Regions from separate parts of the Streptomyces hamibioticus genome, predicted to be linked through region 3. Evidence: riboswitches for the same ligand, from Rfam matches in the RefSeq annotation. Region 3 holds a riboswitch; each other region holds the start of a gene.
The links. Region 3 has a riboswitch for cyclic di-AMP ahead of ACLGIH_RS17765 (M23 family metallopeptidase). Riboswitches for the same ligand answer to the same signal wherever they lie in the genome.
Positions count from the first base shown of each region.

Region 1: it holds a riboswitch for cyclic di-AMP, as region 3 does, so the genes downstream of both, ACLGIH_RS08190 (M23 family metallopeptidase) here and ACLGIH_RS17765 (M23 family metallopeptidase) in region 3, are expected to answer to the same signal.
Region 2: it holds a riboswitch for cyclic di-AMP, as region 3 does, so the genes downstream of both, ACLGIH_RS20570 (transglycosylase family protein) here and ACLGIH_RS17765 (M23 family metallopeptidase) in region 3, are expected to answer to the same signal.

Region 1 is NZ_JBKKQY010000001.1:1,827,436-1,831,061, forward strand. Features, by position in the region: gene ACLGIH_RS08185 (GntR family transcriptional regulator) at 153-848, opposite strand; gene ACLGIH_RS08190 (M23 family metallopeptidase) at 1,060-1,836, opposite strand; cyclic di-AMP (ydaO/yuaA leader) riboswitch at 1,849-2,011, opposite strand; gene ACLGIH_RS08195 (M16 family metallopeptidase) at 2,224-3,612, opposite strand; gene ACLGIH_RS08200 (M16 family metallopeptidase) at 3,609-3,626, opposite strand, start outside.
Region 2 is NZ_JBKKQY010000001.1:4,497,380-4,501,005, forward strand. Features, by position in the region: partial or broken gene ACLGIH_RS20560 (cytochrome P450) at 1-6, shown strand, start outside; gene ACLGIH_RS20565 (transglycosylase family protein) at 131-1,177, shown strand; cyclic di-AMP (ydaO/yuaA leader) riboswitch at 1,361-1,532, shown strand; gene ACLGIH_RS20570 (transglycosylase family protein) at 1,537-2,256, shown strand; gene eno (phosphopyruvate hydratase) at 2,606-3,626, shown strand, end outside.
Region 3 is NZ_JBKKQY010000001.1:3,942,096-3,945,721, forward strand. Features, by position in the region: gene ACLGIH_RS17760 (PP2C family protein-serine/threonine phosphatase) at 229-1,353, shown strand; cyclic di-AMP (ydaO/yuaA leader) riboswitch at 1,648-1,815, shown strand; gene ACLGIH_RS17765 (M23 family metallopeptidase) at 1,828-2,859, shown strand; gene ACLGIH_RS17770 (PrsW family intramembrane metalloprotease) at 2,849-3,626, opposite strand, start outside.

The DNA of each region.
Region 1 (3,626 bases), 2.1 Mb from region 3:
GCCTCCCAGCGGTCCGCAACACCGAAGGGCTCGTCCGGATTACCGGGCGAGCCCTTCGCATTTCGCTTTTTACGGGCGGCAGGAATCAGTCGCGCCCCAGGGAAAAGAAAATCCCCTCGAATTATCGGCCCCTCTTGTGTACGACGCCCGCGTTAATTCCGCAGGCTCGGCGTGTTTACGGCACGTTGCGAGTTCCTCACACGGCCCGTCCGCTCACCCCCGGAGGCGAGGCGCAGCCGGTGCGCCGCCGCCGACCGTTCGGTGTGCAGCGCGGTGAGCGCCCGCGCGCGCTCGCCGTCGCCGCGGGCCACGGCGTCGACGATCGCCCCGAGCTCCGCCCACGACTCCGCCGGCCCGGCCGGCGCCTCCACCGCGTACATCCAGGCGATCTTGTGCCGCAGCTGGGCCAGCATCGCGATGAGGGCGGGACTGCCGGAAGCCTGGGCGAGCGTCTCGTGGAACCAGCCGTTCAGGGAGCGCAGGTCGTCGCTGGTGCCCTGGCGGGCGCGGGCCTGCCCCAGCCGGACCAGACCGCGCAGCACCTTGAGATGGGCATCCGTGCGGCGCTGGGCGGCCCGCGCGGCACCGAGGGGCTCCAGCAGCAGCCGCATCTCCAGCAGGTCGGCGGCCTCCTGCTCGGTGGGTTCCGCCACGCACGCGCCCGCGTGCCTCCGGGTCACCACGAAGCCCTCGGCCTCCAGGGTGCGCAGGGCTTCGCGCACGGGGACGCGGGAGACGCCGTAGCGGCGCGCGAGGAGTTCCTCGGTGAGCCGGCTGCCGCGCTCGTAGACACCGGCGACGATGTCGTTTCGGATCGCCGTGCAGACCGAGTGCGCCGGAATACGCATGACCGACCTCCGCATTGATCCCGTGCACCGCCGATGATTGACACGTGTTCCGTGACTCTATGGCAATGCGCGGGAATTTCCGACGGCGAGCCGGAATTCATGACTGTTTTTTGGTCAGCCGCAGCGTGCGGAAACACCGAAAGCCCCGGCACGGGGGCCGGGGCCTGCGAGCGCCGTCACGCCCGGGGGCGCGGGCGGCCGGCGGAGGTCGTCAGAGGCTGACGCCGTGGGAGCGGAGGTAGGCCACGGGGTCGATGTCCGAGCCGTACTCCGGGCTCGTCCGGGCCTCGAAGTGCAGGTGCGGTCCGGTGGAGTTGCCGGTGGAGCCGGCGAGGCCGATCTGCTGACCGGGAACGACCGCCTGGCCCACCGAGACGCCGATGGAGGACAGGTGCCCGTACTGGGTGTAGGTGCCGTCGTGCATCCTGATCACGACCTGGTTGCCGTACGCCCCGCCCCAGCCGGCCTCGACGACGGTACCGACGCCGACCGCGCGCACGGAGGTGCCGGACGCGGCGTGGAAGTCGATGCCGGTGTGGCTGCCGGAGGACCACAGGCCGCTGGTGGCCCGGTAGGCGGTGGACACGTAGGAGCCGCTGATCGGGGCGACATAGGTGGTGAGGCGCTTGCGCTCGGCCTCCCGGGCGGCGCGCTCCTTGGCCTCGCGGGCCTGCTCGGCGGCCACCTGCGCGGCCTCGGCCGCCCTCTTGCGCGCGGCCTCCCGGGCCTGCTTCTCGGCGGCGGCCTCCTCGGCCGCCTCCCGCTGGACGGCGGCCTGGGTGTCTATCTGCTGGGCCACGGAGTCGCCGATGGTGACGACCGGGGTGAGGCCGGTCTGCTCGGGGGCCGGCTCGGCGGCGAGCGCCGGTGCCGTGAGGGTGCCGACGACACCCGAAGTGGTGAGGGCCGCGACCCCCGCCGCGCGGGCGGTGGTGCGCTGCATCCGGCTGGGCCGGCGGTGCTTGCCGGTGGCGCGCGTGAACGCCATGAACAGGCTCGTCCTTTCCTTCCCTCTCGCCTACCGGGTTAGCTGACGGGTTCGGAGCAGGAAGGTCTCCTACGGACCCCCTCGCTGTGCGCGGGCGTCCGATTCACCCCAGGGACTGCGGTGGGTCCCCGGCTCCCCTGGCTCGCGCCGTACGGGGACTCGGCGATGGCTGTCCGGTGTCGCGGGTGCGACGCAATGCCTGACGAACAGCCCGGAAGACGCTAAGGCGGGGGACTTTCAATTCCCAAACGAAACAGCGGTTTTGTTGCGCACACCACAGGCCAGACAGGCATCTCTCCCTCAATTCAGACATAGCGGGGCCCTGGTGACACTTGCGTCACCAGGGCCCCACGCGCGCGTGCCGCCGGACGGCCCGCCGTCCGGCGGCTACTCGGCCGTCACGACGGTGACTTCACCGATCCCGAGAGCCTCGACCGGCTCCTTGATCTGCGCCGCGTCGCCGACGAGGACCGTCACCAGACGGTCCACCGGGAAGGCGTTCACGACCGCCGCGGTGGCCTCCACCGTGCCGGTGGCGGCGAGCTGCTGATAGAGCGTCGCCTGGAAGTCGTCGGGCAGGTGCTGCTCGACCTGGTCGGCCAGCGTGCTCGCCACGGCCGCCGCGGTCTCGTACTTCAGCGGCGCCACCCCGACCAGGTTCTGCACGGCGACGTCCCGCTCGGCGTCGGTCAGCCCCTCCGCGGCGAGCGTGCGCAGCACGGTCCACAGGTCGGCGAGGGCCGGACCGGTGTTCGGGGTGTCGACGGATCCGCTGATGGCGAGCATCGCCGCGCCCGTGCCGTCCGGTGCGGAGCGCAGGACCTGGCCGAACGCCCGCACGCCGTAGGTGTAGCCCTTCTCCTCGCGCAGGACGCGGTCCAGGCGGGAGGTGAGCGTGCCGCCCAGGCAGTACGTGCCGAGCACCTGGGCGGGCCACACGCGGTCGTGCCGGTCGGCCCCGGTACGGCCGATCAGCAGCTGGGTCTGGACGGCGCCGGGGCGGTCCACGATCACGACCCGGCCGGTGTCGTCGGCGGACACCGGGGGCACCGGGCGCGGTTCGGCGGCGGACCCGGTCCACGCGCCGAGCGTGTCACCGAGCAGCGCGTCGAGGTCGACGCCGGTGAGGTCGCCGACGACCACGACGGTGGCCGTGGCGGGGCGGACGTGCCGCTCGTAGAAGGCGCGTACGGCCGCGGAGTCGATGGCGGCGACCGTCTCCTCGGTGCCCTGGCGCGGGCGCGACATGCGCGAGTCGGCCGGGAACAGCTCCTTGGACAGCTCCTTGGCGGCCCGGCGGGAGGGGTTGGCCAGCTCATGCGGGATCTCGTCGAGCCGGTTGCGCACCAGCCGCTCAACCTCGCTGTCGGCGAAGGCGGGGGCCCGCAGGGCGTCGGCGACCAGACCGAGGCCCTTGGCCAGCCGGGAGGCCGGCACCTCGAGGCTGAGCCGTACGCCGGGGTGGTCGGCGTGCGAGTCGAGGGTGGCGCCGCAGCGCTCCAGCTCGGCGGCGAACTCCTCGGCGGAGAGCTTGTCGGTGCCCTCGGAGAAGGCGCGTGCCATGATCGTGGCGACGCCGTCGAGGCCGGCCGGCTCGGCTTCCAGCGGTGCGTTCAGGAGTACCTCGACGGCCACGACCTGCTGGCCGGGGCGGTGGCAGCGCAGCACGGTCAGGCCGTTGCCGAGCGTGCCGCGCTCGGGGGCCGGGAACGCCCAGGGCTTGGGCTCGCCCGCCTGCGGCCGGGGGTGGAAGTCCATGGTGGCGAGCTCGGTCACTTGGCCGCCTCCTC
Region 2 (3,626 bases), 560 kb from region 3:
TCGTGATCTTCACGTGATCTGCGCGGCATGAACTTGTGACAAGTGATCGTCTGCCTATACGTTCACGGATCAGCGCGGCGCCGAGCGCCACCCGCCGCGCGGGTCAGCGCTGTCTCCGAAAGGTCTTCGCATGCTCTCCGGGAACGGTCGTCACCGCCGCCCCCGCCAGGCCCCGGCTCTCGTCGTCGCCGCCGGCGTGACCGGCTCCGCCATCGCGATCCCGCTCCTCGGGGCCTCCGGTGCCAGCGCGGCCGACGGCGCGGCGTGGGACCGTGTCGCCGAGTGCGAGACCGGCGGCGCCTGGAGCCAGAACAGCGGCAACGGCTACTACGGCGGGCTCCAGTTGCCCCAGGAGAAGTGGGAGCAGTACGGCGGCCTCGCCTACGCGTCGAGCGCCGACCAGGCCAGCCGGTCCCAGCAGATCAGAGTCGCCGAGAAGCTGCTCGCGGCCGAGGGCATCACCGCGTGGCCGACCTGCGGACTGCTCGCCGGCCTGGAGAACGACTCGCCGTCGGCGGTCGGCGGCGGCACCGCGGATGACGGATCGTCGGACGCGACGCCCACCGCTCCCACGTCACCCACGTCACCCACATCGGACGCATCGGGCACCCCCGGGGCGACAACGGAGTCCGCGCCCGAGACCGCGCCCGAGAGCGTGCCTGCGTCACCGACCGCCCCGGACCCCGACGCGTCCGCCTCGACGGCCGCGCCCACTCCGTCCGGCACTCCCACGAACGGCACGGACGAATCCCCCAAGTCCGACACGTCCGGCGAAAATGGCTCGCCCGCGGCGACCGCCACCGACTCGGCCACCGCAAAGCGCGACGACTCGGACAACTCCGGGCAGGGTGCCGGTTCTTCGGATCTGACGGACACCGGCCAGAGCGGCACCGGCCGCCACCGCGGCGAGAGCGCGGACGAGGGTGCCGGGGACGGTCGTACGGGCGAGTCGGCGGGGCGGCATGCCTCGCGCGGCGACGCCGCCGTGCGGGATGCCGCGGACGGCACGTACACGGTCCGCTCCGGCGACAGTCTCTGGGGCATCGCCGACTCCCTTGAACTGGACGGCGGGTGGCGCGCGCTCTACGCCGCCAACGAGGAGGCCGTGGGTGCCGACCCGGACCACATCCTGCCCGGTCAGACGCTTGCAGTGCGGGTCGAATCGGGCGAAAAGTAGCGGGAGTTCATGTCAGGGTTCGGGCGCTGATGTCCGGTTTAGATGCCGTGAGAGATAGGTCTCAGAAGCCCTGATCGTCTTTGAAAATCCGCGGTGCGCGTGACTACGGTCGTGATCGCTCGCCATCGCGGGCCCCGGCTGCCGCAACGCCGAATCCTGCCAGCGGCCGTCCGGGAACAGTCGTCGCGTCAAGCGCCGTAGGCAGGAGCGGGGGACCCAAGGTAAGTGCCCGACCGGCCAGTTGCGCCGGAACGGCTAGGGGTGAAGCCGCGCTTCTCGTAAAGAGAGGTGTGGCCGGGCAATTCCACCGGCCCGAACCCGACAGCTCACCTCGTAGGCGTCGGTGAGGGGATCCAACCATGCTGTTTTCCGGCAAGGGCAAGCACCGTCGTCCGTCCAAGGCCACTCGCGCCATCGCCGTCGCCGGCGTCACCGGCGCCGCCGTCGCCGCCCCGCTGATGGCGGCCGGCAACGCCTCCGCCGCCACCGCCGCAGAGTGGGACGCCGTCGCCCAGTGCGAGTCCGGCGGCAACTGGTCCATCAACACCGGCAACGGCTACTACGGCGGTCTGCAGTTCTCCGCCTCCACCTGGGCCGGCTACGGCGGCACCCAGTACGCGGCCACCGCCGACCAGGCCACCAAGGCCCAGCAGATCGAGATCGCCGAGAAGGTCCTCGCGGGCCAGGGCAAGGGTGCCTGGCCGGTCTGTGGCAAGAACCTGTCCAGCGCCCCGTACGGCGGTGGCGGCTCCACCGAGTCCGGCGGTTCCTCGAACGGCTCCTCGAACAGCGCCTCCGGTGCCACCGAGAGCCGCGAGACCGAGCAGAAGGCCTCCCGTTCGCAGGAGCGCCCGGCCGCGCCCAAGGCCGAGGAGAGCAAGAAGACCGTCACCACCCCGACCGGCAAGAAGGTCGAGAAGGGCGACGGCGAGTACAAGGTCGTCAAGGGTGACACCCTCAGCTCCATCGCCACCGAGCACGGCGTCGAGGGCGGCTGGCAGAAGCTGTTCCAGCTGAACGACGACATCGTCGAGGAAGCCGACCTGATCTACCCGGGTCAGCAGCTGCACCTGAAGTAAGCAGCGGCCCGCAGTCCCCCCGTCCCGGTGCGTGTTCCCCCGTACGCACCGGGGCGGGGTTTTTCGCGCCGCCGTCCCGGGGAACCGGTGAGCCGCCGACCGCCGACCGCCGACCGCCGACCGCCGACCGCCGACCGCCGCCCGCCGGGCCCGGGAGCCGTCGCCGGGAATCCGGGGATACGCCTTTGTTCCGTTCGGAAACAATTTGCTCTCGGTTCTGTCCAAGGGGTGGGTGACCGGCTGGCCGATCGCCCGGAGCCGGTTAGGCTCATCCCGCAGAGCCCCACGGCCGGCCCGCACAGCCACCGCGGACCTGCCCAACAGCGTCACATCCACGAAGGAGATGCTCGTGCCGTCCATCGACGTCGTCGTAGCCCGGGAAATCCTGGACTCCCGAGGCAACCCCACGGTCGAGGTCGAGGTCGGCCTCGACGACGGCAGCACGGGTCGTGCCGCCGTCCCGTCCGGCGCCTCCACCGGCGCCTTCGAGGCCATCGAGCTCCGCGACGGCGACACCAGCCGCTATCAGGGCAAGGGTGTCGAGAAGGCCGTCCTGGCCGTCATCGAGCAGATCGGCCCGGAGCTGGTCGGCTACGACGCCACCGAGCAGCGCCTGATCGACCAGGCCATGTTCGACCTGGACGCCACCGACAACAAGGGCTCCCTCGGCGCCAACGCCATCCTCGGCGTCTCGCTCGCCGTCGCCCACGCCGCCTCCGAGGCCAGCGACCTGCCGCTCTTCCGCTACCTGGGCGGCCCCAACGCGCACCTGCTGCCGGTGCCGATGATGAACATCCTGAACGGCGGGTCGCACGCCGACTCGAACGTGGACATCCAGGAGTTCATGATCGCCCCGATCGGCGCGGAGTCCTTCTCCGAGGCCCTGCGCTGGGGCACCGAGGTCTACCACACCCTGAAGAAGGTCCTGAAGAACAAGGGCCTGGCCACCGGCCTCGGCGACGAGGGCGGCTTCGCGCCGAACCTCGGCTCCAACCGCGAGGCCCTCGACCTCATCCTCGAGGCGATCAAGGAGGCCGGTTACACGCCCGGCGAGCAGGTCGCCCTCGCCCTCGACGTCGCCGCCTCCGAGTTCTACAAGGACGGCGTCTACACCTTCGAGGGCAAGGAGCGCTCGGCGGCCGAGATGACCGAGTACTACGCCGAGCTGGTCGAGGCGTACCCGCTGGTCTCCATCGAGGACCCGCTGTTCGAGGACGACTGGGAGGGCTGGAAGACCATCACCGGCCGGCTCGGTGACAAGGTCCAGCTCGTCGGCGACGACCTGTTCGTCACCAACCCGGAGCGCCTGGCCCGCGGCATCGAGGAGAACGCCGCCAACGCGCTGCTGGTCAAGGTCAACCAGATCGGTT
Region 3 (3,626 bases):
CACCGGGGGAAACCTGGACGGGCGGGACGGGAAGCGGCGTGGCCGTGTGTGCGTGGCGGGAGACGAGTGGTGCGGCCTGGTGATCAGGACGGGGGACCGGACGAGGGCCCGTACGGAGGCTCGGACGAGAGCCCGAATCCCAGACGGCGCCGGACCGGCCGAACTCCCACGCACTCCGCCCCCACGCACTCCGCCCCCACGCCGTCCGCTCCCGCCCCGCCCGCCCCCGTGCCCCCGGTCTCCGCACCGCCCGGTCCCGGCCGCCGCGAGCCGCGGCGCATCCCGTACGCCCGGACCCTGGTGCGCCTGCTCCCGGTGCTGCTGATCGTCGGCGGTGCCGTGTACGACGTCTTCACCCCCCGGTACTTCACCGCCGGGCCCCTGTACACGGCCGCGCCCCTGATCGCCGCCCCGCTCTACTCGCGGCGCGGCACGGTGCTCACGGGGGCGGCGACCGTCGCCGTCGTGAGCACGTTGCAGCTCACGCTCGGCGTCGCCCATCGGATCGACTCGATCACCGAGCTGATCACCATCGCGACGGTCGCGGTCCTCGCCGTCCTGGTCAACGCCTTCGTGCGGCGGACCGGCGAGCGCCTCGCCTCCGCCCGCGAGATCGCCGAGGCGGCCCAGCGGGCGGTGCTGCCCGAGCCCGCGGAGCGGATCGGCGGCTTCGAGATCGCGGCCCGCTACGAGGCGGCCCAGGCGGACGCCTTCATCGGCGGCGACCTGTACGCCGTGCAGGACAGCCCGCACGGGGTCCGGCTCATCGTGGGGGACGTGCGCGGCAAGGGCATGGGCGCGGTGGCGGCGGTGGCCGTGGTGATCGGGGCGTTCCGGGAGGCCGCCGAGCAGGAGGCGACGCTGGAGGCGGTCGCGCAGCGGCTGGAGCGGGCGCTGGCCCGCGAGGGTGCCCGCCGTGCGGGGCTGGACGCCTACGAGGGCTTCACCACCGCCGTACTCGCCGAACTCCCGCACGGCGACGGGGTCGTGCGCCTCGTCAACCGCGGCCATCCGCCGCCGCTGCTGCTGCACGCCGACGGCACCCTGCGCGCGCTGACCGCCTGCCACACCGCCCTGCCGCTCGGCATGGGGGAGCTGGGCGGGTGGCCCGACCGGGCCGAGGAGACCGGGTTCCCCGGCGGGGCCACGCTGCTGCTCCACACCGACGGGCTGTCCGAGGCCCGCGATGCCCGCGGTGCGTTCTACGACCCCCGGGCCCGGCTCGCCGGCCGGGTGTTCCGGCGTCCCGGCGAACTGCTCGACGCGCTCGCCGACGACGTGCACCGGCACACGGGGGGCGGCACGACGGACGACATGGCGCTGCTCGCCGTGCGCCGGCCGCACGGTCCCTGACCACCCGCCCTCATCATCCGCCCCTGATCACCCGTTCTTGATCATTGTCACGAGTCGTGACCGGTCGAGCGCCCTCCGATAACAACTGATACAACGTCAGGTGTTGAAACTTGAACGACGGCGGGTGGGGCTGCGCTGAGGCCGAGTCAACTCGCCCGGTTTTCGCCGCTCCTGGGGCCTGTGTCCGTGGCGAGATCGTTAATGATCAAGAGGAACGGCTTGGAATAAGAGCCTCGGGTCTATTAACGTTCGATAACGCAGCGCGGTCGTCCCAGCCGTCACAGAAGGCGGCTCCGCGCGCACGCGCCGAATCCTTCGCAGAGATGCGCAGGAACCGGGGAACCACCACCTTGGGGTGAATCGCGCGTATGGCGCCGTGGAGACACGGCTCGTATACGCGCGTAGGAGACCTTCCTGCTCCGAACCCGTCAGCTAACCCGGTAGGCGGAGAAGGAAGGAAAGGAGTACGCCCACGTGGCGTCCAACCGGCCTGCCCCCGAGGCCCCGTTCGTGCCGAACCAGCGCGACAGCGACACCTTCGCCTATGGCGCACCCCGCAGCGACGACGGTCCGTGGGAGGAGTGGAACCCCACCGCGGAGTCCGTCCGGCCCGTCCGCGGCCGGCACCGTGTCGCCAAGCAGCGCGGCGGACTCGCCCGCAGCTCCACGGTCCTCGGCGTCGGTGTCATAGCCGCCGTCGGAGCGGGCGGCATGGCCAGCGCGCAGACCGGCAAGCCGCCGGTGTCGATCTCCATGCCCGACCTGCCGAACGTCGGCTCCCTCATCTCGGACGAGGAGAAGGCCCCCGAGGGCTCCGCGACGCCGCTCAGCAACCTCGCCGTGGCGTCCGCGGACACCGACGAGGGCGCCGCCGACGCCGGTGAGGCGCTGCGGGCGCGGATCATGGCGCAGGCCGAACAGCAGCAGGACCAGGTCGAGAGCAAGGCCGCCGCCGAGGCCCGGGCCGCCGCCGAGAAGAAGGCCGCGGAGGCCGCCGAGAAGGCGGCCCAGGAGGCGGAGGCCAAGGCCGCGGCCGCGAAGAAGAAGGCCGAAGAGGAGGCCCGCAAGAAGGCCGAGGCCGAGCGGCTGGCGCAGCTCGCCAAGCAGTACGCGCTGCCGACCTCCTCGTACACCATCTCCTCCACCTTCGGGCAGGCCGGTGCCTACTGGTCCTCCGGCCACCACACCGGCCTCGACTTCGCCGCACCCACGGGCACGCTGCTCAAGGCCGTGCACAGCGGCACCATCACGTCCGCCGGCTGGGACGGGTCGTACGGCTACAAGACGGTGCTCACCCTCGATGACGGCACCGAGATCTGGTACGCCCACCAGTCCTCCATCAGCGTCAGCGTCGGCCAGAAGGTCACCACCGGCGAGGTCATCGGCCGCGTCGGCGCCACGGGCAACGTGACCGGGGCCCACCTCCACCTGGAGGTGCACCCCGAGGGGTCCGGCTCCGGCGTGGACCCGCTGGCCTGGCTGCGGAGCAAGGGCCTCAACGTCTGACGCCCTCACGGTCACTCCGCCCTGAACCCCGGCGGTCCTGGCGGCGACCCCCCGACGTCAGGGCTGCCGGTTGTGCCGGTCGCGCTGGTTGCGCCGGTTCATGAGCGGTACGGGTGGTGGTACGGGTCGGCGGGTACGGGGCGTACGGTGCGTGCCGCCCGTAGGGCCCGTACGGCTGGTGCGGGCCGTACGCGGGCCAGGGCGGGGGCATCACGGGTACCGGCGGTGCCGTGGCCCGGGCCGCGTAGTCCAGGGCCGGGCGCGCTGCCTCCCGGCGCCGCCACAGCTCCTCCAGCAGCCGCCGTTCCCGTACGACGAAGTCGGCGCCCGCCCTGCCCCGGCCGCCCCGGTGCCGGAGGAACGCCAGCGAGGTCGCGTACGCCTCGTACTCCGCCACCGCCCGTGCCGCCGCCTTCCCGGCGTGGCGCCGGGCGTGGTCGCGGGCGATGCGGCGGGCGCGCATCGAGCCGAGCGCGAAGGGCTCGGCCGGCGCCAGCCACCCGGCCGCGACGTACGCGGCCAGCTCGGCCCGGACGGTGCGCAGCCCGCGCTGCCGGGTCCAGATCACCAGCCAGGTGAGCAGGCCGAACACGGGCACCATGAAGGTCGCGTACACGGCGAAGAAGCCGTACTCGCCGAAGGACGTCGAGCCGTTCCACAGGGCGTGCATGCCCATCGCGAGGAGCAGTCCGGCCGGCGGGAGCAGCATGCGGCGGACGCGTCCGGCCCGCCGGGCGTCCGCGGACAGCGCGGCGATGCCGAAGCCG